Regions from separate parts of the Shewanella loihica PV-4 genome, predicted to be linked through region 1. Evidence: predicted binding sites of a transcription regulator. Region 1 holds the regulator's gene; each other region holds the start of a gene.
What was found. Region 1 encodes NrdR, which represses ribonucleotide reductase genes. Its sites were predicted from a motif close to AAACACNANATNTNGTGTTT; they were not measured.

Region 1 (10,931 bases):
GCTGGAGTGACCAATGCTGAAAAAAGAGATGAACATCGCTGACTTTGATCCGCAACTGTTTCAAGCGATCCAGGAAGAGACTCGTCGTCAAGAAGAGCACATCGAGCTAATCGCCTCGGAGAACTACACCTCTCCTCGCGTGATGGAGGCTCAAGGTTCTCAGCTGACGAACAAGTACGCCGAAGGCTATCCTGGCAAGCGTTACTACGGTGGTTGTGAACATGTCGACATCGTTGAGAACCTGGCCATCGAACGCGCCAAGGAACTTTTCGGTGCGACCTATGCTAACGTTCAGCCTCACTCCGGCTCACAGGCTAACAGCGCAGTCTACATGGCGCTACTGCAACCAGGCGATACCGTTCTGGGTATGAACCTGGCTCACGGCGGTCACCTGACGCACGGCTCTCCAGTAAACTTCTCTGGCAAGCTATACAACATAGTTCCTTACGGCATCGACGAGTCTGGCAAGATCGACTACGACGAGATGGAGCGTCTGGCCGTTGAGCACAAGCCTAAGATGATGATCGGTGGTTTCTCTGCCTATTCTGGTATCGTCGACTGGGCGCGCATGCGTGAAATCGCCGACAAGATTGGCGCTTACCTGTTTGTCGACATGGCGCACGTTGCAGGCCTTATCGCAGCCGGTGTCTATCCAAACCCTGTGCCACACGCACACGTGGTAACTTCTACTACTCACAAGACCCTAGCCGGTCCTCGCGGCGGTATTATTCTGTCTGCGGCGAACGATGAAGACTTGTACAAGAAGCTGAACTCTGCGGTATTCCCAGGTGGTCAGGGTGGCCCATTGATGCACGTTATCGCGGGTAAGGCGGTAGCCTTCAAGGAAGCGCTGTCTCCTGAGTTCAAGGAATATCAACAGCAGGTAGTAGTTAACGCTAAGGCGATGGCTAACACCTTCATCGAGCGTGGTTTTGATGTGGTTTCTGGCGGCACCGAAAACCACCTGTTCCTGCTGGACCTGATCGCTAAAGATATTACAGGTAAAGATGCCGATGCGGCGCTGGGCCGTGCCAACATCACGGTAAACAAGAACTCAGTACCTAACGACCCACGTTCACCTTTCGTGACCTCGGGCCTGCGTATCGGTTCGCCAGCCATCACACGTCGTGGCTTCAAAGAAGCCGAAGCGGTTGAGCTGACCAACTGGATCTGTGATGTGTTAGATGACATCAACAACGAAGCCACTATCGAGCGCGTGAAGAACCAGGTGCTTGAATTGTGCGCTAAGTTCCCTGTTTACGGTTAACCTTAAGGGGTAAATCGGGTAAACTCCGATGGCCGCTACTGATTTAATATTGGTAGCGGCCATTTTTGTATCTATTTCAAGGGAAAGCTCCCCAAGATACCGATTAGCATTTGCTGGAGGCTCAATGCATTGTCCGTTTTGCAGCGCAACCGACACTAAGGTGATCGATTCTCGTCTGGTGGCCGATGGTCATCAAGTACGTCGTCGCCGCGAGTGTCTACTTTGCCACGAGAGATTTACCACCTTCGAAGGCGCCGAACTGGTGATGCCGCGTGTGGTTAAACAAGATGGTAGCCGCCAACCCTTCGACGAAGACAAGCTGCGCGGCGGCATGCTGAGGGCGGTAGAGAAACGCCCCGTGTCGATGGACGAGATAGAGCAGGCGCTAAGCAAGATAAAATCGACCCTGAGAGCCACGGGCGAGCGTGAAGTGACCTCTAAGATGATAGGTAACCTGATGATGGATCACTTGGTCAATCTCGACAAGGTGGCCTATATCCGTTTCGCCTCTGTGTACCGCGCCTTCGAAGATGTCTCCGAGTTCGGCGAGGCGATTGCCAAATTGCAAAACGATAAGAGCAAGTCGGGTAAGTCGTAATCGATGCGTATCTGGGCTTCCCCAATTATTCTCAAGAGATGGCGATGAGCATGGCCTGGTCCAAATTTGATTCCCAGATGATGGCGCGTGCCATTAAGTTGGCCCGCAAGGGGCAATACACCACCAGTCCCAACCCTAATGTCGGCTGCGTAATAGTCCAAGGGGAGACCCTGGTGGGTGAAGGATTTCATATCGCCGCCGGCGGCCCCCACGCCGAGGTGCACGCGCTGCGTATGGCTGGCGATAAGGCCAAAGGCGCCACCGCCTATGTAACCTTAGAGCCCTGTAGCCATTATGGCCGAACGCCGCCCTGCGCCGAGGCGCTGATCAAAGCTGAGGTTTCCCGCGTGGTGGTGGCGGTGACCGACCCTAATCCTCAGGTATCTGGCCGTGGCATCAAGATGCTCCAAGATGCAGGCATTCTCGTCGAGGTGGGTCTGCACCAGGAAGAGGCCGCAGCACTCAACCCAGGCTTCATGAAGCGGATGCGCAGCGGCCTGCCTTGGGTCGGCATCAAGCTTGCGACCAGCCTGGATGGTAAGACGGCGCTCTCTAACGGCGTCTCTAAGTGGATCACAGGGCCAGAGGCGCGCCGTGACGTGCAGCGTATGCGCGCCCGTTTCGATGCCGTCGTGACCGGCATAGAGACGGTACTGGCCGACGACCCTAGCCTGAATGTACGTCATCTGGAGCTTGGCAGCCTGTCCGAGCAGTTAACCGAGGCCGACATTCGTCAGCCACTTCGCGTGGTGCTCGACTCCCGCGCGCGCCTAGGTGCCAAGGCAAAACTGTTTGAGACACAATCCCCCGTGCTGCTGGTGAGCTGTCAGCCCTATCCCGAGGCCGTGGCGAGCGCCTGGCCCGAGCAGGTGAGTCAGTTGCAACTGCCAAGCGACAATGGGCAGGTGCCGCTAAAGGCGCTGCTGGAACATCTGGGATCTCAGCTTAACAGCGTGATGGTCGAGGCTGGGGCGACCCTGGCCGGCGCCTTCATGGCGCAGGGGCTGGCGGACGAGCTGGTGCTGTATCAGGCGCCGAAAATCTTAGGCGGCCATGGCCGTAACCTGCTGGCACTGCCGGACTATACTGAGATGACGCAGCTGCCTGCGCTCAAGCTTTGCGACGAGCGTGCGATCGGGGCCGACAGACGCCTCACCTTTCAATTGAGTCACAATCATTTACCGAGCGATAAAGAGTAGTTAGTCATGTTTACTGGGATCATCGAGGCTGTTGGCAGCCTGAGAAAAATTGAGCGTCGCGGCGATGATATTCGCCTGACGGTGGCTAGCGGCAAGCTGGACTTAAGTGACGTCAAACTCGGTGACAGTATCGCCACCAATGGCGTGTGTCTGACCGTGGTCGAGCAGATGGCCGACGGCTATGTGGCCGATATCTCAGCCGAGACCGTGGCCCTTACCGGCTTTGCCCATTATCAGGTGGGACAGAAAGTCAACCTGGAAAAGGCGGTGACGCCGACGACCCGCCTCGGCGGTCATATGGTGAGCGGTCACGTCGATGGCGTGGCTAGCGTGGATGACAGACAGTATCGCGGCAAGGCGATCGAATTCTGGCTGACGCCGCCCAAGGGGCTGGCGCGCTATATCGCCCACAAAGGCTCTATCACCATAGATGGTGTCAGCTTGACGGTGAACGAGGTGGACGGCGAGCGTTTTCGTCTGACCATAGTGCCCCATACCGCCAGCGAAACCACGCTTATCGATTTGAAGGCGGGCGACAGGGTCAATATCGAGGTGGATCTGATCGCCCGGCACCTGGAGCGCCTACTGAGTTTTCAGGCGGCAGAGGAAAATCCAGCCAAAGGCTCAGAGGTCACCATGGATCTGTTAGCTCGCTCCGGCTTTTTAAGATAGACGCTGGCAATCCCAGCCAATAGCAGATTAAATAACTCTTACTATAAGAATATTTCAAGGTCTAATAAATCAAGGTCTAACAATGGCACTACACAGCATAGAAGCGATTATCGAAGATATCCGTCTGGGTAAGATGGTTATCTTGATGGATGACGAAGACAGAGAGAATGAAGGCGACCTGATCATGGCCGCTAACCTAGTGACGCCCGAGGCGATCAACTTCATGGCCACCTATGGCCGTGGCCTCATCTGTCAGACCATGACCAAGGCGCGCTGCGAGCAGCTCAACCTGCCGCTGATGGTGAGCAACAACAATGCCCAGTTCTCCACCAACTTCACCGTGTCTATCGAGGCGGCCGAAGGGGTGACCACTGGTATCTCGGCCTATGACAGAGCCGTTACCGTACAGGCCGCCGTGGCCCGTGACGCCAAGCCGTCGGATATCGTGCAGCCAGGTCACATCTTCCCACTGATGGCCCAAGAGGGCGGGGTGCTGATCCGCGCCGGTCATACCGAGGCGGGTTGCGACCTGGCCCGTCTGGCAGGCCATGAGCCGTCGGCGGTGATTGTCGAGATCCTCAACGAAGATGGCACCATGGCGCGTCGTCCAGATCTTGAGGTGTTTGCCGAGAAGCATGGCCTCAAGATAGGCACCATCGCCGATCTCATCGAATACCGTAACACCAAGGAAACGACAGTGGTGCGCGAGGCCAAGTGCAAGCTGCCGACCCGTTTCGGCGAGTTCAACATGATCACCTACCGCGACACCATAGATAACCAATTGCATTATGTGCTGGTGAAGGGTGAAGTTCAGGCTAACGCTATGGTGCGTGTGCACCTGCAAAACACCTTCAATGATCTGCTGCACTCTGAGCGCGATGAGAAGCGTAGCTGGCCGCTGGAAAAAGCCATGGCGCGTATCGCCGATGAAGGCGGCGTCTTGGTGGTGCTGGGTCATCAGCAGAGCAACGAAGAGTTGGTGGCCAAGGTGAAGGCCTTCGAGGCGGAAGACAAGGGGGAAGTCGGCGCACCGGCGCAGTGGCAAGGCACCTCACGTCAGGTGGGTGTGGGCTCGCAGATCCTGGCCGATGTGGGCGTGACCAGCATGCGTCTGCTCAGCTCGCCTAAACGTTACCATTCGCTGTCGGGTTTCGGCTTGGAAGTAACTGAATACATTGCAGAATAAGTTAGTCTGCTTGTAATTCATCGAATTGAGTTAAATTGCATGGGGATCAACGCGGTGGGCTGTGGTATCATACCGCCTCTTTTTTCCCGTGCCGGGTTTGTTAAGCTAATTTAGGTAAGATAAATGAACGTAGTTCAAGGTAATATCGAGTCGAAAAACGCCAAAGTGGCCATAGTGGTTTCACGTTTTAACAGCTTCGTGGTTGAAAGTCTGCTAGAAGGCGCGGTGGATACATTGAAGCGCTTCGGTCAGGTCGCCGACGACAACATTACCGTTGTCCGCGTACCGGGTGCCGTAGAGCTGCCACTGGCAGCCCGTCGTGTGGCGGCAAGTGGTAAATTTGACGGCATCATAGCGTTGGGCGCCGTGATCCGTGGTGGTACGCCACACTTTGATTTTGTTGCAGGCGAGTGTAACAAGGGGCTGGCTCAAATAGCGCTTGAGTTCGACCTTCCTGTGTCATTCGGTGTATTGACCACAGATACCATTGAACAAGCTATCGAGCGTTCTGGTACTAAGGCGGGTAACAAGGGCGGCGAAGCGGCACTTGGTCTGCTAGAGATGGTCAATGTTCTGCAAGAACTAGAACAGCAGTTGTAAGATTAGGAACCAAGATGAAACCTTCAGAGCGCCGTAAAGCCCGTCGTCTAGCGGTACAAGCTATCTATTCATGGCAGCTAAGCGGCAATAATGTTGCCGACGTGGAGCATGAATTTCTCACCGAGCAGAAGATCGATGGCGTCGACGTTAGCTATTTCCGTGAATTGCTATCAGGCACCACGACCAAATCGGCTCAGTTGGATGAGTTGATTATGCCTCACCTCGAGCGCCCGTTCGATGAGGTTTCGCCTATCGAGAAGGCGGTGCTGCGCATCGCGACCTACGAGCTGACCTTCCGTAAGGATGTGCCTTACAAGGTAGCCATCAACGAGGCTATCGAGCTGGCCAAGGCCTTCGGGGCCGAAGATGGTCACAAGTTCGTTAACGGCATTCTCGACAAGATAGTCGCTAAAAAGTGATACAATTAACGGCGTCCCAGGATGCCGTTTTTTATATTCAGGTTTAGCCTCGACGTCGCCTTCGTTCGCTCGATGTTGTCTTCGCTTAAAAGTGTGCTAGCTGATTAACCCTTACTATGGTTCTTAAGACTGTGAAAGAGTTTAAATTAATCGATCATTTCTTTGCTAACCTTGGCCAGACCCGCCGCGATGTGCACCTGGGGATCGGCGACGACTGCGCCCTGGTCCAGCCCGCCGAGAACAAGGTGATTGCCATCTCCTGCGACACCCTGGTTGAAAATGTACACTTCTATGCCGACATGCCCGCCAAGGCACTGGGTTACAAGGCGCTGGCGGTTAACCTGTCGGATCTCGCCGCCATGGGCGCAGAGCCCGCCTGGATGACGCTTGCCCTTACCCTACCTGAGGTGGATGAGACCTGGCTGGAGGAGTTTAGTCAGGGACTGAATGAGGCGGCGCAGTATTACGGCGTTGCCCTGGTGGGCGGCGATACTACCCGCGGCCCCAAGTCGATCACCATCACCATCAATGGCCAAGTGCCAGAGGGCAAGGCCCATACAAGGGGCGGCGCCAAGAATGGCGACTGGATCTATGTGACCGGCTCCCTCGGTGATTCGGCCGTGGGGTTGGCGATTCTGGGTGATAAGCTCAATATCGACGGGGAGGCGAGGGAGTATTTTATTCAACGCCACTATTTCCCAACCCCAAGAGTGCTTGCGGGTCAGTCGCTTAGAGGATTGGCCTCGAGCGCCATCGATCTCTCCGATGGTTTTGTCTCGGATATCGGTCATATCCTCAAGCGCTCGGCGGTGGGTGCCGTGGTGGATGTGGATCGTCTGCCCCTGTCGGCTCAGATGCGTGAATCTTTGGCTGAGACCGAGGCGCTGGGTTATGCCCTAACGGGTGGTGAGGATTACGAGCTGCTGTTTACCGTCCCGGAGGCTCAACGTGGCGCGCTGGAGACGGCCCTGGCCCATGCCGGTGTGAGCTTTACACAGGTTGGTCAGATCGGCACTGGCGATAAGCTGCGCCTCATCAAGGATGGCGAGCCCTACACACCGACTCAATTTGGTTTCGAGCACTTTTAAACATGCAGTTATGGTCGACCGATCCGGTTCTTAAAAAGCTTTCTCTAGCAAACCCTGTTCATTTCCTGGCCCTGGGCTTTGGCGCAGGCCTCGCCGCTAAGGCGCCTGGCACCTTCGGCACCCTGGCGGCAATTCCCCTTTATCTACTCATGGCCGGGCTGCCCCTGGGCTGGTATCTGGGACTGACGCTCCTTAGCGTGCTTGCCGGTTTCTATATCTGCGACAAGGCCTCTAAGGATATGGGAGTACATGACCACGGTGCCATCGTCTGGGATGAGGTCGCGGGCCTGCTTATTACCCTTATTGCCGCACCAGCGGGTTGGCTCTGGGTGGCGGTTGGCTTCGGGCTATTTCGCTTCTTCGACATCCTCAAGCCCTGGCCCATCAAGGTACTGGATGCCAAGGTGCATGGCGGTATCGGCATCATGATAGATGACGTGCTCGCCGGTGTGTTTGCGTTTTTGTGCCTGCAGGGAATTGTCTACCTGGTTGGATAGTAATTGGCTTGTCCAATTGTCATAAAGTTCAAATTGAGTTCAAGTTAAGTTCAAAATTAGTTCAAATTAAGTCCCGAGTGTCGAAGGCCACTGCGCCAAGACAGTCAGGATTTTTGTTTTTAGCACAGCAGCAAAAATTTGATTTGTTGCTGCGCTGACTGCATGCTCAGTTTAACTTTTAGTTGCTTTCAGGCAGGAGGAGACAGGTTATGGATGATGAGAGCCTTAATCAAAACAGCTCGGACGTTGAGTATAGTGGCAGCTGTCTTTGTGGCGGCGTAGCTTTTAGCTTAGTGGGTCGTTTCGATGCTTTCTATTTGTGTCATTGTAACCGTTGTCAAAAGGGCACCGGTTCGCTGCATGGGGCCAACCTGTTTTCCAATCATTTGGCCCTTGACTGGCGGCGTGGCGAGGCCTTGCTGCAAACCTTTCAAGTAGCGAATACTCGGCACAAGCGATGTTTTTGCAAGGTGTGCGGCTCGCCTATGCCTTATCGGCTGGAGGCGTTAAATATGGTCGTGGTGCCTGCAGGCTGTCTGGATGTCGAGGTGCCCATTACGCCGATGGCAAAGCTGTTTATGGCAGATCGGGCGAATTGGGGGGAGGAGGTCCAATCTGTGCCGGGTTTCGATCGTCTACCGGAATAACATTTTAGCGCTAAAATTTTTTGGCGTTAGACATCCCCTGAAGCCGGTCAGGGGATGAGCTGTGATGAAGGAAAAAGAAACTGTAGGCTCGTTATTCTGGTGAGCTATCCCTAGGTTTTTCGTCATTGGCCTCAGTCACCATCCCTGCTGAGATGGCAGGAGCTGTTAAGCGGGTAACAAGCTCGGCGCGCAGCGATTCCACCTTGTTAGCCGTTGCCTGATAACTCTCGAATGAGGAGATGCCAGAGCAGAGGATAAATTTCCCCATGGGATTGTAGGCGTACTCTTGCAGGGTCGATAGCGAGAGATCGTTAGGGCACTGTTTGATGCTTGCCTTGCCGCTTAAGATATCCGCATAACGGTTAGCGGTATCCTGTTGCTGCAACAGCGGCATGAGCAGGGTTTCGATAACCTTAGTGGTAAAATCGGCCTTTTCACCCGCCTCAAAAGATTGTGTCATCTTAGTCAGGAAGTGCCACTCGCCACGTTTGGCTCGATCAAGGGCTAGCACGTCTCCTGGAATAGGGGCCAGCCAGAGGCTAGGTAAGCTAGTATCCTCATCCTCTGTGCGCATTTGACTGATGAGCAGCTCACCCAGTTTCATGTGTTGTTTGAGCGCCGAGATGGCTAGGAGTTTATTGCCCAGCATGTTGATCTGCATCGCGGTCTGCTGCCAGAACTGCATATCTTTGTTTATGGCGGTGATGAGGGAGGCTGAATCCGTGCCATTGATGTAGGCATCGACAAGAAACAGCTGCTGTGCGGCGATCAGATGTTGCATAGGTAGCAGATCGCTATACATGTTGAAGCGGGTATCATCCTGCCATTTGCCGAGGGAGAGCAGGGTGCTATAGCGCTCAATTAGCCAGGCAAAGTCATCGAGTGTGGCCTTAAGTGTCTCTGGCTCGGCGAATAGGGGAGCACACTCATCGAGATAGTCTTCTTGTTTGAGGCAAGTGGGAATACCCCATTCGGGGCGCTCGAATTTTTCATGTGCCGTCTGTGTTGGCCTTTGCATGGCTTCTAGTTGTCTGAGCGCCTGATAGCGTTCAAGTCCGAGAGCCATGGGGTCATTGTCTTTCGGCGCATCGAAACCCATGGCATAAAGATAGGGGTTGTTTTCCAGGTGCTGACTCAAGGCGGTCTCTTCGGCGTTCACCTGCTCAAGAAAGGCGCTGGCCTGCGCTGATGGCGCGCTATCTTGTAGATTAATTAGCAGCAAGATGAGATAGCCGCCGACGGGAATGAGTAGCAGGGTAAATAAAATCCATTTCAGGGCACGAAAAAAGTGTCGCATTTCAAATTCTTGTGGCTTTTAACTTAGTGTCGACGGCAAAGGCCTCAGTTTATCAGAGTCTCTTCGCTGTGCAACAGCGTTACATTGGCGGCGCAATAGGCTCGTCTCAGAGGTGCTTATGAAATGAAAAGCGCGGCTAAAATATTGCCGCGCTTGCTCTCGTTAATCTACTCAATGGCTGTCAATGTCAGGGCTCATCGGTCTAGCCTTGCAGTAACTCCTTGGCGTTGGCCAGAGTATTGTTGGTGATGACATCACCACCAAGTAGGCGCGCCAGCTCTTCGATACGCTGTCCCTTGTCCAGCGGCACCATGGAAGTCTCGGTTTGTCCTGCCTTGCTCTGCTTGTTGACGAACATATGCTGATGACCATTGCCGGCGACCTGAGGCAGGTGGGTCACACACAGCACCTGGGTGGACTCGCCCAGGGCGCGCAGCATCTTGCCCACCACGGCGGCGGTCGGGCCTGAGATCCCCACGTCGACCTCGTCGAAGATGAGGGTCGGGGTGGCGACCTTCTTGGCGGTGATCACCTGGATGCCCAGACCGATACGCGACAGCTCGCCGCCCGAAGCTACCTTGGCGATGGGTTGCAGCGGCTGACCCGGGTTGGTGGTCACCTGAAACTCCACAGTATCGCAGCCGTTGGGCGACATCATCTCGGGGTTGAACTGCACGTCGATGATAAACTTGCCCTTGGGCATGCTGAGCTCATGGATAGAGCGGGTAACCTGCTTGTCCAGCTCCTTGGCGTAACGCTGGCGGCTCTGGCTGAGCTTCTGGGCGTGGGCGATGAAGCTCTCGCGGCAACTCTCGAGCTGCTGGGCGATCTCATCGAGCTTCTCCTCATCCGAATCCAGCTCGCTCAGCTCCTGGCTTAGTGCCTGATGATGCTGATAGAGATCTTTGGCGTTCACATGGTGCTTACGTGCTAGCATCATGATCTTCGACAGGCGCTGCTCTAGGGCGGCAAAATGTTCCGGGTCCAGCTCCAACTTATCTAAGTAACGTTGTAGCTCACTGCTACTCTCCTGTACCTGGATCAGGGCATCGTTAAGCATGTTACCCACCCCTTTGAGTTCAGGATCGTAACCTTCGAGCTCTTGGGCCTGATCCAGACTCATGTTGAGCAGCGATTCTATGGCGCCCTCTTCATTATCCTGTAGAAGGTAGAGGGTGCGCTGGCAGGCTTGGATCAGGGCAGTGCCGTTGGCCAGTTTCTTATGCTCGGCCTCTATCTCATCGAACTCTTCTTCGCCCAGGGCGAATTCGTCGAGTTCTTCGACCTGATATTGCAGCAGCTGCTTGCGGGCGATGCGCTCATGTTGCGACTGCTGTAGCTGGCTCAGCTCCTTTTGGATCAGCTTAAAGCGCTGGTAGCTGGCGCTACAGGCCTCGAGCAACATCTTGTGGTTGGCATAGCTGTCGAGCAGAGTAAGTTGATGCTCACTCTTTAACATGG
Region 2 (10,931 bases), 870 kb from region 1:
TGTGGACTATCTGGCGGAGTCTATCGCTAAGGTGTTGTAATACAGCCTGAAAACTCATAAAAAAAGGGGACCATTTGGTCCCCTTTTTGTTTTTGATTCATTGATTAACAGAGCTTTTTTACGACTCTTTTTACCGTAAAAGCACGTTAAAACTAGGCAACGTGTTTTTCGGCGAAGGCTTTCATGAAGCTCACCAAGGCCTCGACACCCACTAATGGCATGGCGTTGTAGAGGCTGGCGCGCATACCGCCGACACTGCGATGACCCTTTAGCGCTACTAAGCCTGCGGCCTTAGCTTCTGCCAAAAACGGCTCGTTCAACGACTCATCTTTCAGATAGAAGGTCACGTTCATTTTCGAGCGGTTAGCAACCGCGACGCGGTTTTCATAGAAATCGCCGCTGTCGATATAGGCATAGAGCGTCTCGGCCTTACGATCATTGACCTTGGCAACCTCCGCCACCCCACCCTGAGCCTTGAGCCATTTGAAAACTTCGGCAGCCAGATACCAGGCAAAAGTCGGCGGCGTGTTGAACATGGAGTCATGTTTTACGGCCAGGCGATAGTCCATGATAGACGCCTGGGTGAGCTGCGGATACGCAAGTAAGTCGTCGCGAACGATGACAATGCTTAAGCCCGATGGCCCGATATTCTTCTGCGCACCAGCATAGATGAGTCCATAGCGGCTGACATCAATCTCGCGAGACATGATGTTTGAGGACATGTCGGCAACAATCGGCCAAGGCGAATTTATCTCTTCAAAAATTTCGATACCATCTACCGTCTCATTTGGGCAGTAGTGCAGGTAACGATAATCCTGTTTGATTTCGTTAAGATCTGGCACCACGATACGGCTGATACCATTAGTTTTTTCGACAATGTTTAATGTATCTATTTGGGCGTCGCCGGCCAGTTTTTTGGCTTCTTCAACCGCCGCAGATGACCAGCTGCCATCGACCAGATAGAGGGCCTTACCCTGTTCACCCAATAAATTATTCACGACAGCGGCGAACTGTCCGCGACCACCACCATGCATAAAGAGCACATGGTAGTTGCTGGGAATATTCATCAAGTCTCTGATGTCGGCCTCGGCCTGCTCGGTAAGCGCGATAAACTCTTTACTACGATGGCTGATCTCCATCACGGAGACACCCTGCCCGTTCCAATCCAATAACTCCTCTTGTGCTTTTTGCATCACGGGCTGAGGTAACATGGCCGGCCCTGCACAGAAATTATATGTCGCGCTCACTGCTTTCTCCTTTGCTCTTCTTTCAACTGTGTTGCGTCAGATTAAATGCCATTGGCGTATTTTATTATCGGGTTTCACTTGCCGAAACAAAACGAGCGTCCATAAGGACGCCCGTTAATTTCGCTAAACGTTATTCATTTGGCTCAACGTCTGGCTCAGCCTCGGGCGCTTCGCCTTCGACTTGTTGCTCTTCGACAGTATCCGTGATGATAGGGTTGCCCTCTTCGTCAAACTCCTGTTCATCCTGGATCTCATCGATACGCTGCAGTCCCACTACCGTCTCGTCGGTTGCCGTACGGATAATGGTCACACCCTGAGTGTTACGACCAATAGTCGATACACCAGATGCCGGTGTACGAACCAGGGTACCCTTGTCGCTGATCAACATGATCTCGTCGTTTTCGAGTACTTGTACCGCTCCGACGACGGCGCCGTTACGCTCGCTCACCTTGATCGAGACTACACCCTTGGTCGCGCGGCTCTTGGCTGGGTATTCATCCAACTCGGTACGCTTACCATAACCGTTCTCGGTAACGGTCAGGATTGCACCGTCGTTCTTAGGTACGATGAGCGAGACCACGCTCTGGCCATCTTCGAGCTTGATACCGCGAACACCTGTCGCGGTACGACCCATGCCACGAACCTGATCTTCGCTAAAGCGAACGACCTTACCTTCGTTGGAGAAGAGCATCACCTCGTTGTCACCGTTGGTGATGTCGACGCCGATCAGCTGATCGCCATCTTTCAGGTTAACGGCGATGATACCGTTGGCTCTTGGACGAGAGTATTGATCCAGCGAGGTCTTCTTCACGGTGCCGTGAGAGGTCGCCATGATCACATACTTGTCGGCGTCATATTCACGCACCGGCAAGATAGCGGTAATGCGCTCACCTTCCGCCAGCGGCAGCAGGTTGATGATAGGACGACCACGGGCCTGACGGCTTGCCAGCGGCAGTTGGTACACCTTGAGCCAGTACATCTTACCGAAGTCAGAGAAACACAAGATGGTGTCGTGGGTGTTGGCAACTAGCAGTTTCTCGACGAAATCTTCATCTTTCACCTTAGTCGCGGCCTTACCTTTACCACCACGGCGCTGGGCCTGGTAATCGCTCAAAGGCTGATACTTGGCGTAACCCAGATGCGACAGGGTCACGACTACATCTTCTTCGTTGATCAGATCTTCAAGGCTAATGTCGACCGCAGAGGCGTTAAGCTCGGTGCGGCGTTCATCGCCAAACACTTCCAGCACTTCCTGAAGCTCTTCTTTAATCACTTCCATCAGACGCTCAGGGCTGCGGAGGATATATAGCAGGGCTGCGATCAGCTCTAGGAGCTCTTCATATTCGCTTAGGATCTTCTCATGTTCCAGACCGGTCAGCTTGTGCAGACGCAGATCCAGAATCGCCTGAGCCTGTTGCTCAGTCAGATAGTAGAGACCATCACGAATACCGAATTCTGCCGACAGCCACTCTGGACGCGCCGCATCATCACCTGCCTTCTCCAGCATGCCTTGTACATTGCCAAGGGCCCAGCCTTGAGAAACCAGCTTAGTCTTGGCTTCGGCAGGGGTTGGTGACGCCTTGATAAGCGCAATGATAGGATCGATGTTTGCCAGTGCAATCGCCAGTGCTTCAAGGATATGAGCACGTTCGCGAGCCTTACGCAGTTCGAATACGGTACGACGGGTCACCACTTCACGACGGTGAAGGATGAAGCACTCGAGCATCTCTTTAAGGTTAAACAACTTAGGCTGACCATTGGTCAGGGCCACCATGTTGATACCGAAAGAGGTCTGCAGCTGCGTCTGGGCGTAGAGGTTGTTGAGGATCACCTCACCCACTTCGCCACGCTTCACTTCGATAACGATACGCATACCGTCTTTGTCTGACTCGTCGCGTAGGCCGCTGATGCCTTCGATCTTCTTATCTTTTACCAGCTCGGCGATCTTTTCGATCAGACGCGCCTTGTTTACCTGATACGGGATCTCGGTAACGATAATGCGCTCACGACCGTTGTCTTCAGTCTCAACGGTTGCGCGGGCACGCATGACCGCCTTTCCACGACCCGTCTTATAGGCATCTTCGATACCTTTACGGCCGTTGACGATCGCCGCCGTTGGGAAGTCTGGCCCTGGAATATGTTCCATCAACTGCTCGATAGAGAGACTTGGCTCATCGATCAGCGCCAAACAGCCGGAGATCACTTCTGACAGGTTGTGAGGAGGAATGTTGGTCGCCATACCTACGGCGATGCCCGATGAGCCGTTTACCAGCAGGGCCGGAATACGGGTTGGCAATACCGCTGGGATCTGCTCAGTACCATCATAGTTTGGTACATAATCGACGGTTTCTTTCTCTAGATCAGCCAGCAGTTGATGCGCCAGCTTGTCCATACGAATTTCGGTATAACGCATGGCCGCCGCGGCGTCGCCATCGACCGAACCAAAGTTACCCTGACCATCGACAAGGGTGTAGCGCATAGAGAAAGGCTGCGCCATACGAACGATGGTGTCGTAAACCGCAGAGTCACCGTGCGGGTGATATTTACCGATAACGTCACCGACGACACGCGCCGACTTCTTATAAGGTTTGTTCCAATCGTTCTTCAACTCGTTCATCGCGAATAATACGCGGCGATGAACCGGCTTTAGACCGTCACGTACATCGGGTAACGCACGGCCGACGATCACGCTCATGGCGTAATCCAAATATGAATTCTTTAATTCGTCTTCAATATTAATTGGTGTTATAGATGAAGCCAGATCAGTCATAAACTGCTCGATCCCTTGAAATTTAGCCGACAAAATACTGCTTAAAAACCAGGCAATATTTTACCAAGCCTGAAAACGTGATTTGGCATTCTAACACAGATATTTAAAGGCGCTAGACCCTATTGAAATTTCACGCCAAATATCTGTTTACCACCCAAAACCCCGGCTCGTTTTGACCAAGATGAGCGCTTTAACAGCAATCTGATGACAAAGCAGACATTTTCGCCGGGTTCTCCTTTGTTTATCTAAGGCGATGGGTATAATAGCTACATCATTTATTCCCTTCAGAGGACTCTCCGTGTCTAACCTTTCTGAGACAAATTTTTCTGAGACTAGTAATGCCAATGTCGATCCACAAGAAATCGCTAAGTTTGAGAAGATGGCTGCCACTTGGTGGGATCCCGAAGGAGAATTTAAGCCCATTCATAAGCTCAATCCCCTGAGACTCAACTATATCGATCAAGCCGTTGGCGGTCTGTTTGGTAAGCGTGTGCTGGATGTTGGCTGCGGCGGCGGTATTCTTTCTGAGAGCATGGCACGTCTTGGCGCCAGGGTAGATGGTTTGGACATGGGCGCCGAGCCCCTCGATGTAGCAAAGCTTCACGCCTTAGAGATGGGCGTTGAGATCAACTATATCCAGGACACGGCGGAGCATCATAGAGATAGTCATCAGGGCCAGTATGATGTGGTCACCTGCATGGAGATGCTCGAGCATGTGCCCGACCCGGCCTCTGTTATCAAGGCCTGTAGCGATATGGTTAAGCCGGGCGGCTATGTGTTCTTCTCGACCATCAACCGCAACATCAGAGCCTATGTAGAGACTGTGATTGGCGCCGAGTACCTGCTTAAGATGCTACCGGTAGGTACTCATGATCATAAGAAGTACATCAAACCTGCCGAACTTATTGGCATGGCGGATGCGGTAGATCTCGAGTGTGTCGATGCGACCGGCATCACCTACAATCCGCTGACGGAGATCTTCCGCTACACCAAGTCGCTAGATGTCAACTATATGATCGCCACGGTTAAGCAGGATGACTGATCAAATCCTGCCAAGTGCTAATACTAAGACAATCGATGGTAAGCGCACTGCTACTATGCAAATAAAAGGAGTGCTGTTTGATCTCGACGGCACCTTAGTGGATACGGCGCCGGATCTTGTGCTGGCGCTTAACTTGGCGCTAAAAGACTTTGGGCTGCCGAGCCAACATCTGGAAGATATTCGCTTTGCCGCTTCCCATGGCAGCCTGGCGTTAGTTAACGCCGCCCAGCCTCATCTTAATGATGAGGAAAAAGCGGCCATCCAGCAGGCGCTGTTAGAGCACTACCATAATGTTAACGGCCAAGAGGCCAAGCTGTTTGATGGCATGAGCGCCCTGCTCGAGCACCTTAGCGGCCAACAGATCCCCTTCGGCGTCGTCACCAATAAGGCAGCGCGCTTTGCACGGCCTTTGCTGCATAGGCTTGCGTTAGCCAACAAGATGCCGGCCATCATCAGCGGCGACTCCACCACTCAGAGTAAACCCCATCCGGCGCCTATGCGTTTGGCAGCGTCGCAAATTGGCGTCAGTTGCCAGGGAATTCTCTACCTAGGTGATGCCAAACGAGACTTAGAAGCGGCCCGCAATAGCGACATGCTGGGGGGCATCGCCCATTGGGGTTATATTGGAAACAATGATGAGGCGCACCTCTGGCCGCACGACTTTGGCTTCGACACCCCAGTCGCCGTGCTTGAACTCCTAAGACAGGGCTAAGTGGCGGTTAAGTCACAATTAAATGAGATGCATCACGCGCTCTGGTGCTAGAGCGTGTGACACGTCAGTAAAAAGTCGTCGAAGCTGAGATCGCGATCCTTTTTCGACGCAAAAAGATCCCGGGGATCTGGCCAATATTTTAGCTTTCATGATAGGGCGAATCAGTCGCCTAAAACTTGACCCGCCGGTGCTATCGTAATTGAAAACAAGGGTTAAAGGTAAGCCGTTACTAACCCTTTGGTTTACCCCCAAGATATCCACAACTTGTCCCCTAAAAACCCGCTTGCAATATCCCACCAACCTCACTATCTTGTATCCTATAAAAGAAAAAACACCATATCTTGTGTATGGGCGGCGGTCGAAGCCACTAGAACTGCAGTAGTGCTCAGGTACTTTTTTTAACATCTTCGATTGTTTTTACATGGAAACGTAGGGCGGAGTTTTCCCTCCCAGCGATATTTAATTCAAGGCTTATCTTCAATGAACAGCAATATGCAAGTCACGAAGCGCAGTGGCGAACGTGAAACCATCGATCTCGATAAGATCCACCGAGTGATCACTTGGGCGGCCAAAGGACTGAATAACGTCTCAGTATCGGAAGTCGAATTACGTTCACACCTTCAGTTCTATGATGGAATCCCAACTGAAGCGATCCACGAAACCATTATTAAGGCCGCTGCCGACCTTATCTCGCCAGAGTCTCCAGACTATCAGTTCCTTTCTGCACGTCTGGCTATCTTCCACCTGCGTAAGAAAGCCTTCGGCCAGTTTGAGCCGCCTTCGCTATACGACCATGTGGTGAAGTTGGTTGAGCTGGGTAAATATGACACGCATATTCTGAACGACTATAGCCGCGAAGAATTAGATACGCTCGACAGCTATATCGACCACTGGCGCGACATGAACTTCTCTTATGCCGCGGTTAAGCAGTTGGAAGGTAAGTACCTGGTTCAAAACCGTGTGACTCACGAAGTCTACGAGAGTGCGCAGTTCCTCTATATTCTGGTTGCGGCTTGTCTGTTCGCCAACTACCCGAGAGAGACGCGTCTTCAGTACGTTAAAGATTTCTATGACGCGACCTCGACCTTTAAGATCTCGCTACCGACACCTATCATGTCAGGTGTGCGTACACCTACACGTCAGTTCAGCTCTTGCGTGCTGATCGAGTGTGGCGACAGCTTAGACTCAATCAATGCGACCGCCTCTTCTATTGTGAAGTATGTGTCGCAACGAGCGGGCATAGGGGTCAACGCCGGTCGTATCCGAGCGCTGGGTAGCCCAATTCGCGGCGGCGAGGCATTCCATACAGGTTGTCTGCCTTTCTATAAGTATTTCCAGACCGCGGTGAAGTCTTGCTCTCAAGGCGGCGTTCGCGGCGGCGCGGCAACCCTCTTCTACCCTATGTGGCACCTGGAAGTTGAGTCTCTGCTGGTACTTAAGAACAACCGCGGCGTCGAAGATAACCGTATTCGTCACCTGGACTACGGCGTGCAGCTGAACAAGCTGATGTACCAACGTCTTATTCAGGGCGGCATGATCACTCTATTCAGTCCATCAGATGTACCAGGCCTGTACGATGCCTTCTTCGAAGACCAGGCAGAGTTCGAGCGTCTGTATGTGAAGTATGAGCAGGATGAGAGCATACGTAAGAAGCAGATCAAGGCGGTAGAACTCTTCTCCCTGATGATGCAGGAGCGTGCCTCTACCGGTCGTATCTATATCCAGAACGTCGATCACTGTAATACCCATAGCCCATTCGATGCTAAGGTTGCCCCGGTACGTCAGTCGAACCTGTGTCTTGAGATTGCATTGCCAACCAAGCCGCTGAACAACATCGACGACCCCGATGGTGAGATCGCCCTGTGTACCCTATCTGCGTTGAACCTGGGTGCCATCAAGAAACTTGATGAGCTGGAAAGCCTGGCAGATTTGGCCGTGCGCGCGCTCGATAGTCTACTCGACTATCAGGACTACCCGATCGTCTCGGCACATAAGGGCTCGATGAACCGTCGTACCTTGGGTATAGGCGTGATCAACTTTGCCAACTACCTGGCTAAAGAAGGTGTGCGTTACTCAGACGGCAGCGCCAACGGCATCACTCATAAGACCTTCGAAGCGATCCAGTACTATCTGCTGAAGGCCTCGATGAATCTGGCGAAAGAGCAAGGCGCCTGCCCTGCCTTCCACGAAACCAATTACGCTAAGGGTATCCTGCCTATCGATACCTACAAGCGCGATCTCGATAAGATCTGTGACGAGCCACTACACATGGATTGGGAAACCCTGCGCGGGGAGATCAAGACTCACGGCCTGCGTAACTCGACCCTATCTGCCCTGATGCCATCTGAGACCTCATCACAGATCTCTAACGCGACAAACGGTATCGAGCCGCCACGAGGCCTGATCAGCGTTAAGGCGAGTAAGGATGGTCAGCTCAAGCAGGTGGTCCCTGATTTTGAGAAGTACCAGTACAGCTATGAGCTGCTGTGGCAGATGCCAGGCAACGAAGGTTACCTGCAGCTGGTCGGCTTGATGCAGAAGTTTGTTGACCAATCTATCTCGGCCAACACCAACTATGACCCAAGCCGCTTCCCAGGTGCCAAGGTGCCTATGCAGGTGCTGCTGAAAGACCTGTTGACCGCATATAAATACGGTGTGAAGACACTTTACTATCACAACACGCGTGACGGTGCGTCAGACAAATATGACGATATCACCTCCATTGAGAAAGAAGACGATAGCTGCGCAGGCGGCGCATGTAAGATCTAACTCTACGTGTTTTAACCTTTTATCAGGGGGCTTTGCCCCCTTTATCGGAAGATAGAAAAATGGCCTATTCAACATTTTGTCAAACACCTAACAATGCCCTGCTGGAACCTATGTTCCTCGGCCAATCGGTTAACGTTGCCCGTTACGATATTCAAAAATATGAAGTGTTCGAGAAACTGATCGAGAAACAACTCTCTTTCTTCTGGCGTCCAGAAGAAGTTGACGTCAGCAAAGACAAGATCGATTACGCTGCGCTGCCAGATCACGAGAAGCATATCTTCATCTCTAACCTCAAGTACCAGACCCTGCTGGACTCGATTCAGGGGCGCTCGCCAAACGTTGCCTTCCTGCCGCTGGTGTCGCTGCCGGAACTTGAGACCTGGATCGAGACCTGGTCTTTCTCTGAGACGATTCACTCACGCTCTTACACCCACATCATTCGTAATATCGTTAACGATCCTTCAGTGGTGTTTGACGACATCGTGCAGAACGAAGAGATCCTCAAGCGCGCCAGCGATATCGCCGATTACTACGATAACCTGATCGAGCTGAGCCAGATCTATCACCTGATGGGTGAAGGCACCCACGAGATCAACGGCAAGACTGTAGAGGTCACCACCCGTGCGATCAAGAAAGCCCTCTACCTGTGTATGATGTCGGTTAACGTGCTCGAAGCGATCCGTTTCTACGTCAGCTTCGCCTGCTCATTTGCCTTCGCCGAGCGCAAGCTGATGGAAGGTAATGCTAAGATCATCCGCCTCATCGCCCGTGATGAAGCCCTGCACCTTAATAGCACACAGCATATCCTTAAGCTGATGCAAGGTGGCAAGGACGACCCAGAGATGGCCGAGATCGCCAAAGAGTGCGAACAGACGGCGATCGACATCTTCGTTAAGGCGGCAGAGCAAGAGAAAGAGTGGGCCAAGTACCTGTTCAAAGACGGCTCTATGATCGGCCTGAACGAGCAGATCCTCTGCCAGTATGTCGAGTACATCACCAACGAGCGTATGAAGTCGGTTAACCTGGTAAGCCCTTATGCCGACCAGAGTAACCCGCTGCCGTGGATGAAGAACTGGCTGGAGAGTGATTCGGTACAGGTTGCGCCGCAGGAAGTTGAGGTGTCTTCTTACCTGGTTGGTCAAATTGACGCGTCTGTCGATGAGAGTGAGTTTGCCGACTTTGATCTCTAACAAGACGGTCTTTAGTCAGGCTGTTTTTAAGAAGGCTCCGATCGTGAGCCTTCATGGACAGCCTGTACTCCTCTATACCAATAACCACCAGAGCCTGTTAGCGGCACTCGAGCAGAAGAAGGTTCGTATCTTCTCTGAGTGTCGTAACGGCTTTTGTGGTGCCTGCAAGACCAAGATTAATCGCGGTAGCGTCGTCTACCACACGGAGCCACTGGTCGAACTGGAAGCCGATGAGTGTCTGCCCTGCTGCTGTCATCCCGACGGCGATCTCGACCTGGCACTTTCTGCCCAAGGTGCCGAGGTGGTATCGACTCATACATCTGAGCCTGTTGCCTGCACCGCCGAATAGTGCGCTACTGAAACTAAGCCTGACCTGAAACTAAGCCTGACCTGAAACTAGGCCTAACTAGGTTTAAACCAAATCTCGCCTCAAACATGGCCTAAACTTGCCCTTGGCGAAAACAGTCAATCTCCAAGCTAATCCCAAGCAAAATCCATGGCAAAACTCTGATTAAATTCTGGCATTCCTTTGCAGATTATCCAAAAACTTGTCTCAAACAGCAGCACTAAACAGATAAGCTGACTGTGCCACAGGACAGATGCAAAAGACAAATTCGCGAGATAATCTGTTAGATCGCCTTCTTCGCTAGCTTATGGTGTAGCCGGTTCACCTCCATTAGGGCGGCGCTGCCATACCAGGGATGAAGTTCCATCACCAGGCGTCCGGCCTTAATGGCGGGATCAGACTCTGTTAATGCCTTGGCCTCCTCGACACTGGTGACGTTAAAGATATAGATGCCTCTTAAGGCGCCCTCTTCCAAGAAGGGCCCCGCGAGCACCAGTTTACCCTCCTCGGCCAGTCGGCCGATATTATCCAGGTGTGCGCGTTGCAGTTTCTCTGCCTCTTCTTCGGATTGGCTGCGATTAGGGCCGCTCTTGAGCATGGCCATCACGTAGCGCTTCATGCCATAGTCATCGGCTCCGACTCTTGCCGCAAGCTCGGCATCATAGCTTTCGGCTCTAAGAGGCAAACTCACCACCAGAGTCGCTATAGCCCCCATCAAAGTAACGAGCAAGCGATGGTTTTTGGTACTCGTTCTAGTATTCGCTTTCGTTCTAGTTTCGTTCATTATCTAATCCACCTTAGTATGCATTAGCTTAAGTTATGTCAAGACCATAAAAAAAGCTAACCCAAAGGATT
Region 3 (10,931 bases), 1.5 Mb from region 1:
AGCCTGGATCAGGACTCCCTCGAGCTGGCCATCAGAACCCTGATGGATCTTCAGTCTGCGGGTCGCATGGTGGGGGTGATCTCCCATGTGACCGAGATGAAGGAGCAGATCGCTAGCCGCATCGATATCCTTAAGAGTGCCGAGGGTAGCGAGATTAAATTAGTTTTACCTTAACCTGGATTGAAAGGGTGCTGATATCAGTGGGATTTTCAGCACCTTTTTAGTTTTTTTGTCTGTTTGGTCGCCAAAAACCTCTGTTTATTCCATTAAATTGTGTTGTCGATCGGTTTGTAAATGCCGTTATTTTTGATATAACTTGGCATCGACCCCATGTTTTATGGGGTTTTGGGGTCTAATGATAAGCATAATAATGAAAAATGAGGCACAGGTTGCGCGCAGGTAAAATTTCTTTTTTGAGCATGTCTCAATCCCGTATCATGGCATTACCCTCGCCCCATAAGAAGATCTTATTGGCGGCCGGGCTGGTCGTGGGCGCGGCGCTGCTTTGGCCAAGCCAGAAACAGGCCCTGCCACAACGCATTCCGGTGGCGCTGGATATTGAGTCTCTGGTGACTAACCTCCACCTGGGCGACGAAGCGGTCGAAACCGTGTCTCATGCTGATTTTGTTAAGACCATAGTATCCGGTGATACCCTCAGTGGCTTGTTTGTCGAAGCCAATGTGGATCAGCAGACCATGTACAAGGTGTTAGAGGCGGATCTGAATATCCTGGCCCTCGATACCCTCAAACCCGGCAACATCATACGTTTCTGGCTCGATGACTCGGGTCAGCTGGAGAAACTCGAACTCTACTTCAATGCCGCGCGCCAGGTGGTGTTTAGCCGTTACGAGGAGGGGGGATTCAGCGTCGATGAGATCAATATCGAGGGGATCTGGCAGGACAGGGCCTTAAGCGGTGAGATCCAGGGCTCCTTCTATCTGTCGGCTCAGCGTATCGGCCTGAATGCCGGCGAGATTCAGCGCATCGAGACCCTGCTGAAAGAGAAGCTGAATTTTGCTCGTGATCTGCGCGCGGGCGACCGATTCTCTGTACTTAAGAGCGATCAATATATCGATGGTGAGGTGACGGGTAATAGCGATATTCTCGCCATTACCATAGAACGTGGCCGCAGCACGATCAACGCCTACCAAAATAGCGACGGCAACTTCTATGACGATCAGGGCCGCAGCCTGGCAAGGGCCTTCCAGCGTGTGCCGCTACAGAAGAACTACCGTGTCAGCTCGCGCTTTAATCGCCATCGTCACCATCCGGTTACGGGTCGCACCGCGCCCCATAACGGCACAGATTTCGCCACGCCGATTGGCACTAAGGTGATAGCCCCTGGCGATGGCATCGTCTCTTTGGTGACCGACCATAGATATGCGGGTAAATATGTGGTGATCGATCACGGCAACAAGTACCGTACCCGTTATCTGCATCTCTCGAAGGCCTTGGTGCACAAGGGACAGAGGGTGTCTCGAGGCCAGGTGATCGCCCTGTCGGGTAAGACGGGCCGCATCACAGGGCCACATCTGCACTATGAGTTTCATATCAATGGCCGCCCCGTGGATCCTATGAAGGCGGATATTCCTATGGCGAGTAAGCTGTCGAAGAAGCAGATGGGCGAGTTTGCTCAGCTGGTCAAGGTGCGCCAGATGATGATGGGCCAGAGCTAAAAAGCTAATTAATACCGATTGATTTAACTGCTTATCGAATAGAAAAACGCCACATGATGTGGCGTTTTTTATGCTTAGCCTTTCTCTTGGGCCTCGAGATCCAGCATGGTGAGCCATAGCCGCAGGTCAAATTCCAGCTGATGGTAGTCGCCCTGCATATGGCAGCAGAGCTGATAGAAGGCCTTGTTGTGATCCTTCTCTTTAAGATGCGCCAGCTCATGTACCACCACCATACGCAGCAGGGGCTCGGGCACCTCCTTGAGGCGCGCGGCGATGCGGATCTCATTCTTCGACTTGGTCTTGCCGCCGTGATTCTTGGCGACATAGCTGTGCAATCCCAGGGCCTGCTTCTTGAGAGTGATCTTATCGTCAAAGATCACCTTACTCAGGGGCGAAGACTTCTTGAGATAGCGGTTCTTCAGCGCCATGGTGTAGTCGTACAGGGCCTTGTCGCTGCGGATCGTGTGACTGTCTGGATAGCGGCGTTCGAGGACACTTCTCAGTCGATTAGTCTCGATCAGTTCCTTGACCTGGCTGATAAGCTCGGGCCGATAGCCTTGCAGATAGGGCAGTGATGACATAAGCGAAAGCCTAGTGGATGACGGCTGAGGTGAAGCGATTAGATAACGCCGGGCGGGATGCGCCCGGCAATAGGCTTAATCTTTCTTGGCGAAGATGCACTTGTTTTGGTAGCAGTAGGCGACCTCGAAGGCGCTCTTCTGGAAACGCTTGAGATCCAGTCCTTCGAAATCCACCATAGGTGGATTGCGCTTGAGCTGCTCCTTGATGTTGACTGGTGAGATCAGCTGTACCGGCAGGCCGCAAAGCTGAATCGCCGCCTCCATCTTGAAGCTGGTGGCACTGCCCGCCAGTTTGCCTTTCTGCTCGCGCTCTATGATGGCGACCTGATCGACCTTGTAGTCTTGCATCAGCTTGCTGAAGGCGAAGTGGAACTCTTTGATCGACTCAGTGCTGGCCGAATTAGAGATGGTCAGTGAGCGAGAACGGCAATCTGGGATGTTAAAGGTCTCACCCTCATAGCTCAACAAACAGATGATGGCTTCGCCACCTTTTAACTCAACGCCACAAACTCTCATGATAACCCTAATATAAAAAAATCAATGGCGGCTATTGTAACCTTAATTGGCCCGATTGAGCACTAGTTGTTAGGTGAAAATCGCCGCTATCGTCTGCCGCTTGATTTAAATAGGGTGACATGTGCCATAGATAACCGCCCGACAGGATTGGCGTCGGGAGATGTAGAACAAATACAGAACAGATAGTGAGCAGATAGAGAACAGATAGACAAGAGATAGAGCGGGCAATAAAAAGCGGCCCTCAGTGAATACTAAGTGACCGCTAAGTGCCCGCTAAGTGACCGCAAATCATAGTTTTTTGGCTCGGGGCCTAGCGTTAATCTTCAGGCGTATCCTGCAGTTTCGCCTTGGGCTTTCTAAGCATTGGCGCATCGCCCACATCGACGCCTGTGATAAAGCGCTTATCCCGCGGCTTAGTCGGCTTGGTGCTGCTGGCGGCCTTAGCCGTCTTGGCCTTAGGTTTCGCCTGCTGCTTACCTAAGCGCTTCTCCTGGCTCGGTTTGTCTTTTAACCCCTTAAACTTAGGCGCCAACTCCTCCAGCTCGCTGAACTCAAAGCTTTTACGCAGGAAGTTTTGTACCTGCTTGAAGTTGACCCAGTCTTTCGGCCCGACCAGGGAGATAGCATCGCCCTTGGCGCCGGCGCGGCCGGTACGACCGATACGGTGAATATACTCTTCGGCAAACTTTGGCATGTCGAAGTTGATCACCAAGGATACGTTAAGCAGATCCAAGCCGCGGGAGGCCACGTCTGTGGTGACCAATATCTGCTGCTGACCACGGCTGAACTGGTCCATGATCTGGTTGCGCGCCGCCTGTTTCAGCTCGCCGCTGAGGGAGCTGGTGCTAAAGCCCTGTTCGGCCAGCACGCCGGCCAGGCGGTCGGTATCGCCACGGGTCGCGGTGAAGATGATCACCTGCTTGTGGGGCTCAAGCTGTAGCAGACGGGTGAGCAGCTGCTCCTTGTGGCTCAGGTTGTCGCACAGGTAGATCTTCTGGGCGATATCCTGGTTCTCCACATGGGAGGCGCCTATGGCCACATGCTCCGGCTCCTTGAGCAGCTCGGCGGCAATCTCGTTGATCTGACCGTGATCTAAGGTTGCTGAGAACATCAGGGTCTGGCGACGCTTGTGATCGGCGGCCTGGTTGATGGCCCTGAGCTGCTCGGCGAAGCCCAGGTCCAGCATGCGGTCGGCCTCATCCAGGATAAGCAGCTCGAGTCCGTTGAGGTACAGGTGACGCTGAGCTAAGTGATCCGCCAGACGGCCCGGTGTTGCCACCACGAAGTGGGGGTCTCTCGCCAGGGCCTTGGCCTGATCGTTAAAGTTTTCACCGCCGAGGATCTTGATCGCCTTGTATTGGGTGTTGGCGACCAGCAGGCGCAGTTGACTGTAGACCTGGGTGGCCAGCTCTCGGGTCGGTAGTAGGATCAACACCCTGGGATCGCGCTTGCTTAGCGCCTTGGTGGCGATGACGCGCTGCATTGCTGGCAACAGGAAGGCCAGGGTCTTGCCCGAGCCCGTTTTAGACGATGCCATAAGATCTCTTCCCGATAAGCCTACGGGTATCGATTGCGTTTGGATCTCGGTCGGCGTGTCGATGCCCATGTGTTCAAGGCTGGTCAGTAGACGTTTATCGAGTGAAAAATCTGAAAATTGCAATGCTGTGCTCCGAAATATAGATAGGGGCGCATTATACATCGCCGTGAGCGATTCAGCCACGACTTGCGCGCTGACCCGTCGCCAGTCAATGCTAAGGCTCAGCGCTTAGATTAATTTTTACCGCTATGGGCTGTGCGGCGTCATGGTTTGGCTTATGATGAAAACTAAAGACATTAAGACGCGGCTTGCTCAAGCGGCTCGCGTCCCAGGGAGAGTAACAGAGAAGATGGCGAATATCGGCATTGCACTGGGCAGTGGTGCGGCGAAAGGATGGGCCCACATAGGGGTGCTAAACGAGCTGGCGAACATGGGAGTCTTTCCCAATAAGGTGGCCGGCTGCTCTATCGGCGCCGTGGTGGGCGCCGCCTATGCGCAAGATAACCTTAACGATCTACAGGCCTGGGTGACCAGCTTTTCCAGCTGGGATGTGCTGGGCCTGATGGATCTGAGCTGGCGCAAGGGCGGGCTAATTGGCGGCGAGAAGGTGTTCGACGTGATGCAGCAGCATATCGGCAATCTGGATATCGAACAGATGCAGATGCCCTTTGCGGCGGTGGCGACCGATCTCTATACCGGCCAGGAGATCTGGTTCAAGCAGGGTAGCCTGCGTCATGCGGTGCGAGCCTCCTGCTCCATGCCGGGGATCTTGCCGCCGGCGCGTATTGGCGAGCGCTGGCTGGTGGATGGCGCCGTGGTTAACCCTGTGCCCGTGTCGGTGAGCCGTGCAATGGGCGTCGACCTGGTGATTGCCGTGGATCTTAACGCTCACAGGAAGACCCGCCATCAGCAGCTGCCCGTGGCCATCTCTTCCGATGTGAAGGCCAGTCAGGCAGAGCAGGTGAAAGCCGAGAAGGAACTGGAGAGCGGCTTTATGGATCTCTTGGCCCGGGGACGGGATTATGTCAGCGGCTTGACCGATAAGTTTTCCCTCGGTAATCGCAGTGAGCCAGGCATGTTGGCGGTGATGTCTCAGTCGATGGATATCCTGGAGCAGCGCCACAAGCGGGTGCGCCTGATGGGGGATCCACCGGATATCTTGATCACCCCTAACGTGATGGAGATTGGCACCATGGAGTTCCATCGCGCGGGCGAGGCGATCGAGGCGGGACAAGAGGCGGTTAAGCAGGTGGCTCATATTATCCGCGCCCGTATCGATGAGCTTGAGCGTCACTGATAGCCTGAGTAATAGCCTGAGTAATAGCCTGAGTAATAGTCTAAGTAATAGTCTTTAGGCGTGAGTGCGTAGTTGTTAGCCCTTAGGCGTCAGTCCTTATAAACAGGAGTTGTTTAAATAAACGGCTAGCATTCCCTAAGGCTTGTCTCTTTAGGAGCTCTGGCTAGGAGCTCTGGCCTGGTTTTTGCTACTTGCAGGGATATTTCTCTGCAGTAGTCGAAAAATTGACAATGAATTCAATTAGCCAGGCCATTAATGGTTCACAAGCCAATCTGATCGCCAACAGTTATGGCCTAGAAACACACGGCCAAGAAACACATGGCCCTGATACACATGGTCAGGACACACGTGATGTCGACGGCTCATCGGCCAGCGATAAGGTGACCCTGTCAAATCAAGCCTCCAAGGTGCAAACGACAGGCCCAGATATCCCCCAGGAGGCGGTATTTCTCTCGCCAAGGGCCGAGCGGGCGCAGAAGATAGAGGCGATGGCTAAAGACTTCTTCTCCAAGGGGCAGTTTGGTATCGGTGATATTCCCAAGTTAATTCAGCGTCTGCATCAGGACGGCATCTTGTCGGAAAATCAGCTAAATCGCCTGAGTCAGGCGGGCTTTGAGATCCCAAGGGGCGATGGCTCGCAGCCGTCGCTGCTCGACTTTATCGCCAGCCAGCGCGAGCAGCTCAAGGAGAGTAAGCCCGATAGCGTGATGATTGCCATGCTCGATGACGCCGAGTCTGTGCTCAAGCAGATGGACAGCCTCGACACTCAGGGACTGAACCAGAAGGCGGCGCGGGTATCGGCCCAGCTGTCGGTGTTTGTACAGGGCGATAACGGTCTGACGAGCAGAGACAAGGAGATGTGGCAGGCGCTTAAATCCACCATGCAATTGGCCGCCACATCGGGAAGTTCGCAACAGGCTTCCGGGCAATTACAGCGTTATCTGGCACTATCTAAACGAATTACGTAATTTATTCACAGCTTGTCCCATTTTTATCCCGCATCTAGCTCCCTTTGCCGACTGGGTCAAGGCAAGTTTTAACGATAAGTGGCCCAGTTGGCAGTAATCTTGTGTCACAAAATTCCATCCGCAAATTAATGATCTGGATCAAGGTACTTGAGCCTAACTTGTAGCTTAATGCGCTACATATTGTGTTCATCGTCTATATTAACACTATATATGGTGTTAATTTGGCCGTTACTTGAGGAGATATTGAACAATGCCAGTGGTTATTAAGCGGGATGGTTACCGCACGCCTTTTGACGAAACAAGGATTCGAGATGCAGTGGTTGCTGCAGCAAGTTCGGCAGGTATTGATGATGTTGCCTATGCCACCGAGGTGGCCCTACAAGTACGCCAGTCGGTGGCCGAACTCGAGCAGGTGGATATTCACGACCTGCAAGATGCGGTAGAAAATCAGTTGATGGAAGGCCCCTATAAGCAACTCGCCAGGGTCTATATCGAGTATCGCCACGACAGGGATATCCATCGTGAGTTGAGCAGCCGTCTCAACCGCGAGATCCGTGGCTTGGTCGAGCAGAGCAATGCGGCGCTGCTGAACGAGAACGCCAACAAAGACTCCAAGGTGATCCCCACCCAGCGTGATCTGCTGGCGGGCATTGTGGCCAAACACTATGCCACACGCCATATTCTGCCTAAGGATGTGGTGGCGGCCCATGAGTCGGGTGAGATCCATTATCACGATCTCGACTATGCGCCTTTCTTCCCCATGTTTAACTGTATGCTGATCGATCTGGCCGGCATGTTGACCCATGGCTTCAAGATGGGCAACGCCGAGATCGAGACCCCTAAGTCTATCTCGACTGCGACTGCGGTTACGGCGCAGATCATCGCTCAGGTGGCCAGCCATATCTATGGCGGCACCACTATCAACCGTATCGACGAGGTGCTCGCGCCTTTCGTCGCTAAGAGCTATGACAAGCACTATCAGGTCGCGCTGACCTGGGGGATCACAGACGCCAAGGCCTTTGCCACGGCGCAGACGGAGAAAGAGTGTCATGACGCCTTCCAGTCGCTGGAGTATGAGGTCAACACCCTGCACACAGCCAACGGCCAGACGCCTTTCGTCACCTTCGGCTTCGGTCTGGGCACCTCCTGGGAGTCGCGCCTCATCCAGTCATCCATGATGAAGGTACGCATGACGGGCCTGGGTAAGAACCGTAAGACGGCGGTCTTCCCTAAGCTGGTCTTCGCCATTCGCGACGGCATCAACCACAAGGCGGGCGACTGCAACTATGATATCAAGCAGATGGCGCTCAAGTGTGCGTCGATGCGCATGTACCCGGATATCCTCAACTATGAACAGGTCGAAAAGGTCACCGGCTCCTTTAAGACGCCTATGGGTTGTCGCAGCTTCCTCGGTACCTACGAGGAGGAGGGCGAGCTGGTGCACGAAGGGCGTAATAACCTTGGCGTGGTCAGCCTGAACCTGCCGCGGATCGCCATCGAGGCTAAGGGCGACGAGACGCGTTTCTATCAGCTGCTGGATGAACGTCTGGCGGTGGCCCGCCGTGCCCTGGACACTCGCATCGAGCGTCTACAAGGCGTGAAGGCAAGGGTAGCGCCAATTCTTTATATGGAAGGCGCCTGTGGCGTGCGTCTGCGCGCTGATGATGAGATCAGCGGCATCTTTAAGAATGGCCGCGCCTCTATCTCCCTGGGTTACATCGGCCTGCATGAGACCATCAATGCCCTCTACGGCAGCGAGACCCATGTGTATGACAGCGAGGCCCTGCGCGGCAAGGCGCTTGCCATTATCGAGCACCTCAAGGCGGCGACCGTACGTTGGCGCGAGGAATCGGGCTATGGCTTCAGCCTCTACAGCACGCCGAGCGAGAACCTGTGTAGCCGCTTCTGCAAGCTGGATACCGAGGCCTTTGGGGTGATCGACGGCGTAACGGATCGCGGCTACTACACCAACAGCTTCCACCTGGATGTGGAGAAGAAGGTGAATCCGTACGATAAGTTGGATTTCGAGCAGCCCTATCCGGCGCTCACCAGTGGCGGCTTCATCTGCTACGGCGAATACCCTAACATGCAGCACAATATCGAGGCGCTGGAAGATGTGTGGGACTATAGTTACAGCCGGGTGCCTTACTATGGTACCAACACGCCGATTGATGAGTGCTACGACTGTGGCTTCACCGGCGAGTTTAGCTGTACCAGCAAGGGCTTTACCTGTCCTAAGTGTGGCAACCATGAGCCGAGCCGGGTGTCTGTGACCCGCAGGGTGTGTGGCTACCTAGGTAGCCCGGATGCCAGACCCTTCAACTATGGTAAGCAGGAAGAAGTTAAACGCCGGGTGAAGCATCTCTAATGAGCTGAGCTAAGCAGCACCAAAGTTTCGGCTGCTGGCGCAAAGTGAATATAGAAAGTGAAATAAAAGATGAAGATAGCAAGGCGTCCCGGGGCACTTGCTATCTTTGTATGAGGGGCACATGAACTATCATCAATATTTTCCTATCGACGTGGTCAATGGACCCGGCACCAGGGCGACCCTGTTTGTCTCGGGCTGCGAGCATCAGTGCCGTGGCTGCTACAACCAGTCGACCTGGAATCCTGACTCGGGCCATCTGTTCGACGAGGCTATGCTCGAGCAGGTGATTAAGGATCTCAATGATACCCGCATTGTGCGCCGCGGCCTGTCGCTCTCTGGCGGCGACCCGCTACATCCGGGCAATCTCGATGTCATTCTGACTCTAGTGAAACGGGTAAGGCAGGAGTGCCGGGGCAAGGATATCTGGCTGTGGACCGGCTATAGACTCGATGAACTCAGCCCGGCCCAACAAGCGGTTATCGCCCATGTGGACGTGCTGGTGGATGGCAAGTTTGAGCAGTCGCTCGCCGATCCCAGTCTGGTGTTTCGCGGCAGCAGCAATCAGGTTATTCACTATCTCACCGACAAGCGCTGAATTTAGCAGCAGATACTGCTGTGGCTAGGATGCTGCCGATGCCGGATGACTTGTTCGTACCTTCCTCATTAGTGGTATAATGTTCGCCAAACTGGCAAATGCTGCCTATTTTTATCTGAGTGGCATTTGTATATTCGCGAGATTTTTAAGGCAAGTTAATGAATTTAAAGCAAGAGTTACAGCAGTTAAACGATCGTCTCGACAAGTATCGTCGTAAATTAGATGCGGCGGAGAAGCGTGGCGATCAGGCGGTGATTTTGCAATTTAAGCAAGAGATCAATGCGGTAACTAAGCAAATTACCCATGTTAAACAGCAGCAGAGCCGTCAGTTGAACAAACGCGGCACAGAGGTGAGCGAACTTGCCTTTAGCCGTGCGCTGACCAAGGCCGAGCAAGCCGATATGGGTAAGCTCAAGCGTTCGGTGAAGGGCTTGATCGTTGTGCATCCCATGACGGCCCTTGGACGTCAGATGGGACTGACTCAGGTGACTGGATACGCGCCTAAGGCCTTCTAGGCCATAGAGGATTTTGATGGCGGCGTGAGCGACTTCATAGCCTTGCCGCCACTCAGGGCGTATCCTTATAAGCCAAAGCGGTTGCGGTGAAGCAATAACCGATTTCATCACTCGGGTATTTCACTGTTAGGCAAAAACACATAGAATGCTCGGTCTGAGAAAGGGGAGAGTCTCTCCTCCTGGTTTTCATTTTTCGTTCGCATCTCAGACAGAGCGAGTTGTAAAGGTTATTTCATGTCGATTAAGTATGTCGCCACCTCAAAGCTTCCCACCCCTTGGGGAGTGTTTGCCATGCATGGTTTCGAAGATACAGAGACGGGCAAAGAACATGTGGCGCTCACCTTTGGCGAGTTAGATGCGAGCCAGCCCATTCTGGGCAGAATTCACTCCGAGTGTCTGACCGGCGATGCCCTGTTCAGTCTGCGCTGCGATTGTGGTTTTCAGCTACAAACCGCGATGCAAAATATCGCCGAGGCGGGTCAGGGATTTATTCTCTATCTGCGTCAGGAAGGCCGTGGTATAGGTCTGCTCAATAAGATCCGTGCCTATGAGCTGCAGGATCAAGGCGCCAATACGGTAGAAGCCAACGAGCGTCTGGGGTTTGCCGCCGATATGCGCAAATATGACATGATCAAGCCCATGCTTGAGAAGATTGGTGTGCAGCAGGTGAAGCTGATGACCAATAATCCCCGCAAGGTGAAGGCGATGAAGGAACTTGGCATCGCGGTTATCGAGCGCGTGCCACTGCAGGTGGGTAAGAATCGATATAACGAGGCCTATCTTAAGACCAAGTCGACCGAGCTGGGTCACATGATGTCTGAATATCACTTCACCGAAGAGCATCAAGACTAATCCTGCTTTTGCCGTGGCTAAGTTCA

Region 2: nrdA (class 1a ribonucleoside-diphosphate reductase subunit alpha) is a predicted target of NrdR. The motif match lies at 6,101-6,120, and genes of this name have one in related genera.
Region 3: nrdD (anaerobic ribonucleoside-triphosphate reductase) is a predicted target of NrdR. The motif match lies at 6,775-6,794, and genes of this name have one in related genera.

The regions. Positions count from the first base shown of each region.
Region 1 is NC_009092.1:1,377,617-1,388,547, forward strand. Features, by position in the region: gene glyA (serine hydroxymethyltransferase) at 14-1,267, shown strand; gene nrdR (transcriptional regulator NrdR) at 1,392-1,865, shown strand; gene ribD (bifunctional diaminohydroxyphosphoribosylaminopyrimidine deaminase/5-amino-6-(5-phosphoribosylamino)uracil reductase RibD) at 1,904-3,064, shown strand; gene SHEW_RS06110 (riboflavin synthase) at 3,071-3,736, shown strand; gene ribBA (bifunctional 3,4-dihydroxy-2-butanone-4-phosphate synthase/GTP cyclohydrolase II) at 3,819-4,922, shown strand; gene ribH (6,7-dimethyl-8-ribityllumazine synthase) at 5,046-5,522, shown strand; gene nusB (transcription antitermination factor NusB) at 5,537-5,941, shown strand; gene thiL (thiamine-phosphate kinase) at 6,073-7,029, shown strand; gene SHEW_RS06135 (phosphatidylglycerophosphatase A family protein) at 7,032-7,526, shown strand; gene SHEW_RS06140 (GFA family protein) at 7,736-8,173, shown strand; gene SHEW_RS06145 (hypothetical protein) at 8,265-9,470, opposite strand; gene recN (DNA repair protein RecN) at 9,673-10,931, opposite strand, start outside.
Region 2 is NC_009092.1:2,244,878-2,255,808, reverse strand. Features, by position in the region: gene SHEW_RS10100 (amino acid aminotransferase) at 1-40, shown strand, start outside; gene serC (3-phosphoserine/phosphohydroxythreonine transaminase) at 153-1,247, opposite strand; gene gyrA (DNA topoisomerase (ATP-hydrolyzing) subunit A) at 1,378-4,017, opposite strand; gene ubiG (bifunctional 2-polyprenyl-6-hydroxyphenol methylase/3-demethylubiquinol 3-O-methyltransferase UbiG) at 4,271-5,059, shown strand; gene SHEW_RS10080 (HAD family hydrolase) at 5,115-5,771, shown strand; gene nrdA (class 1a ribonucleoside-diphosphate reductase subunit alpha) at 6,252-8,540, shown strand; gene nrdB (class Ia ribonucleoside-diphosphate reductase subunit beta) at 8,600-9,730, shown strand; gene yfaE (class I ribonucleotide reductase maintenance protein YfaE) at 9,699-10,079, shown strand; gene SHEW_RS10060 (YciI family protein) at 10,360-10,767, opposite strand.
Region 3 is NC_009092.1:2,875,709-2,886,639, reverse strand. Features, by position in the region: gene SHEW_RS12705 (AAA family ATPase) at 1-174, shown strand, start outside; gene SHEW_RS12700 (peptidoglycan DD-metalloendopeptidase family protein) at 420-1,676, shown strand; gene SHEW_RS12695 (M48 metallopeptidase family protein) at 1,751-2,257, opposite strand; gene SHEW_RS12690 (DUF3010 family protein) at 2,333-2,773, opposite strand; gene SHEW_RS12685 (DEAD/DEAH box helicase) at 3,090-4,433, opposite strand; gene rssA (patatin-like phospholipase RssA) at 4,660-5,607, shown strand; gene SHEW_RS12675 (hypothetical protein) at 5,838-6,575, shown strand; gene nrdD (anaerobic ribonucleoside-triphosphate reductase) at 6,826-8,943, shown strand; gene nrdG (anaerobic ribonucleoside-triphosphate reductase-activating protein) at 9,065-9,538, shown strand; gene SHEW_RS12660 (YibL family ribosome-associated protein) at 9,697-10,053, shown strand; gene ribA (GTP cyclohydrolase II) at 10,288-10,905, shown strand.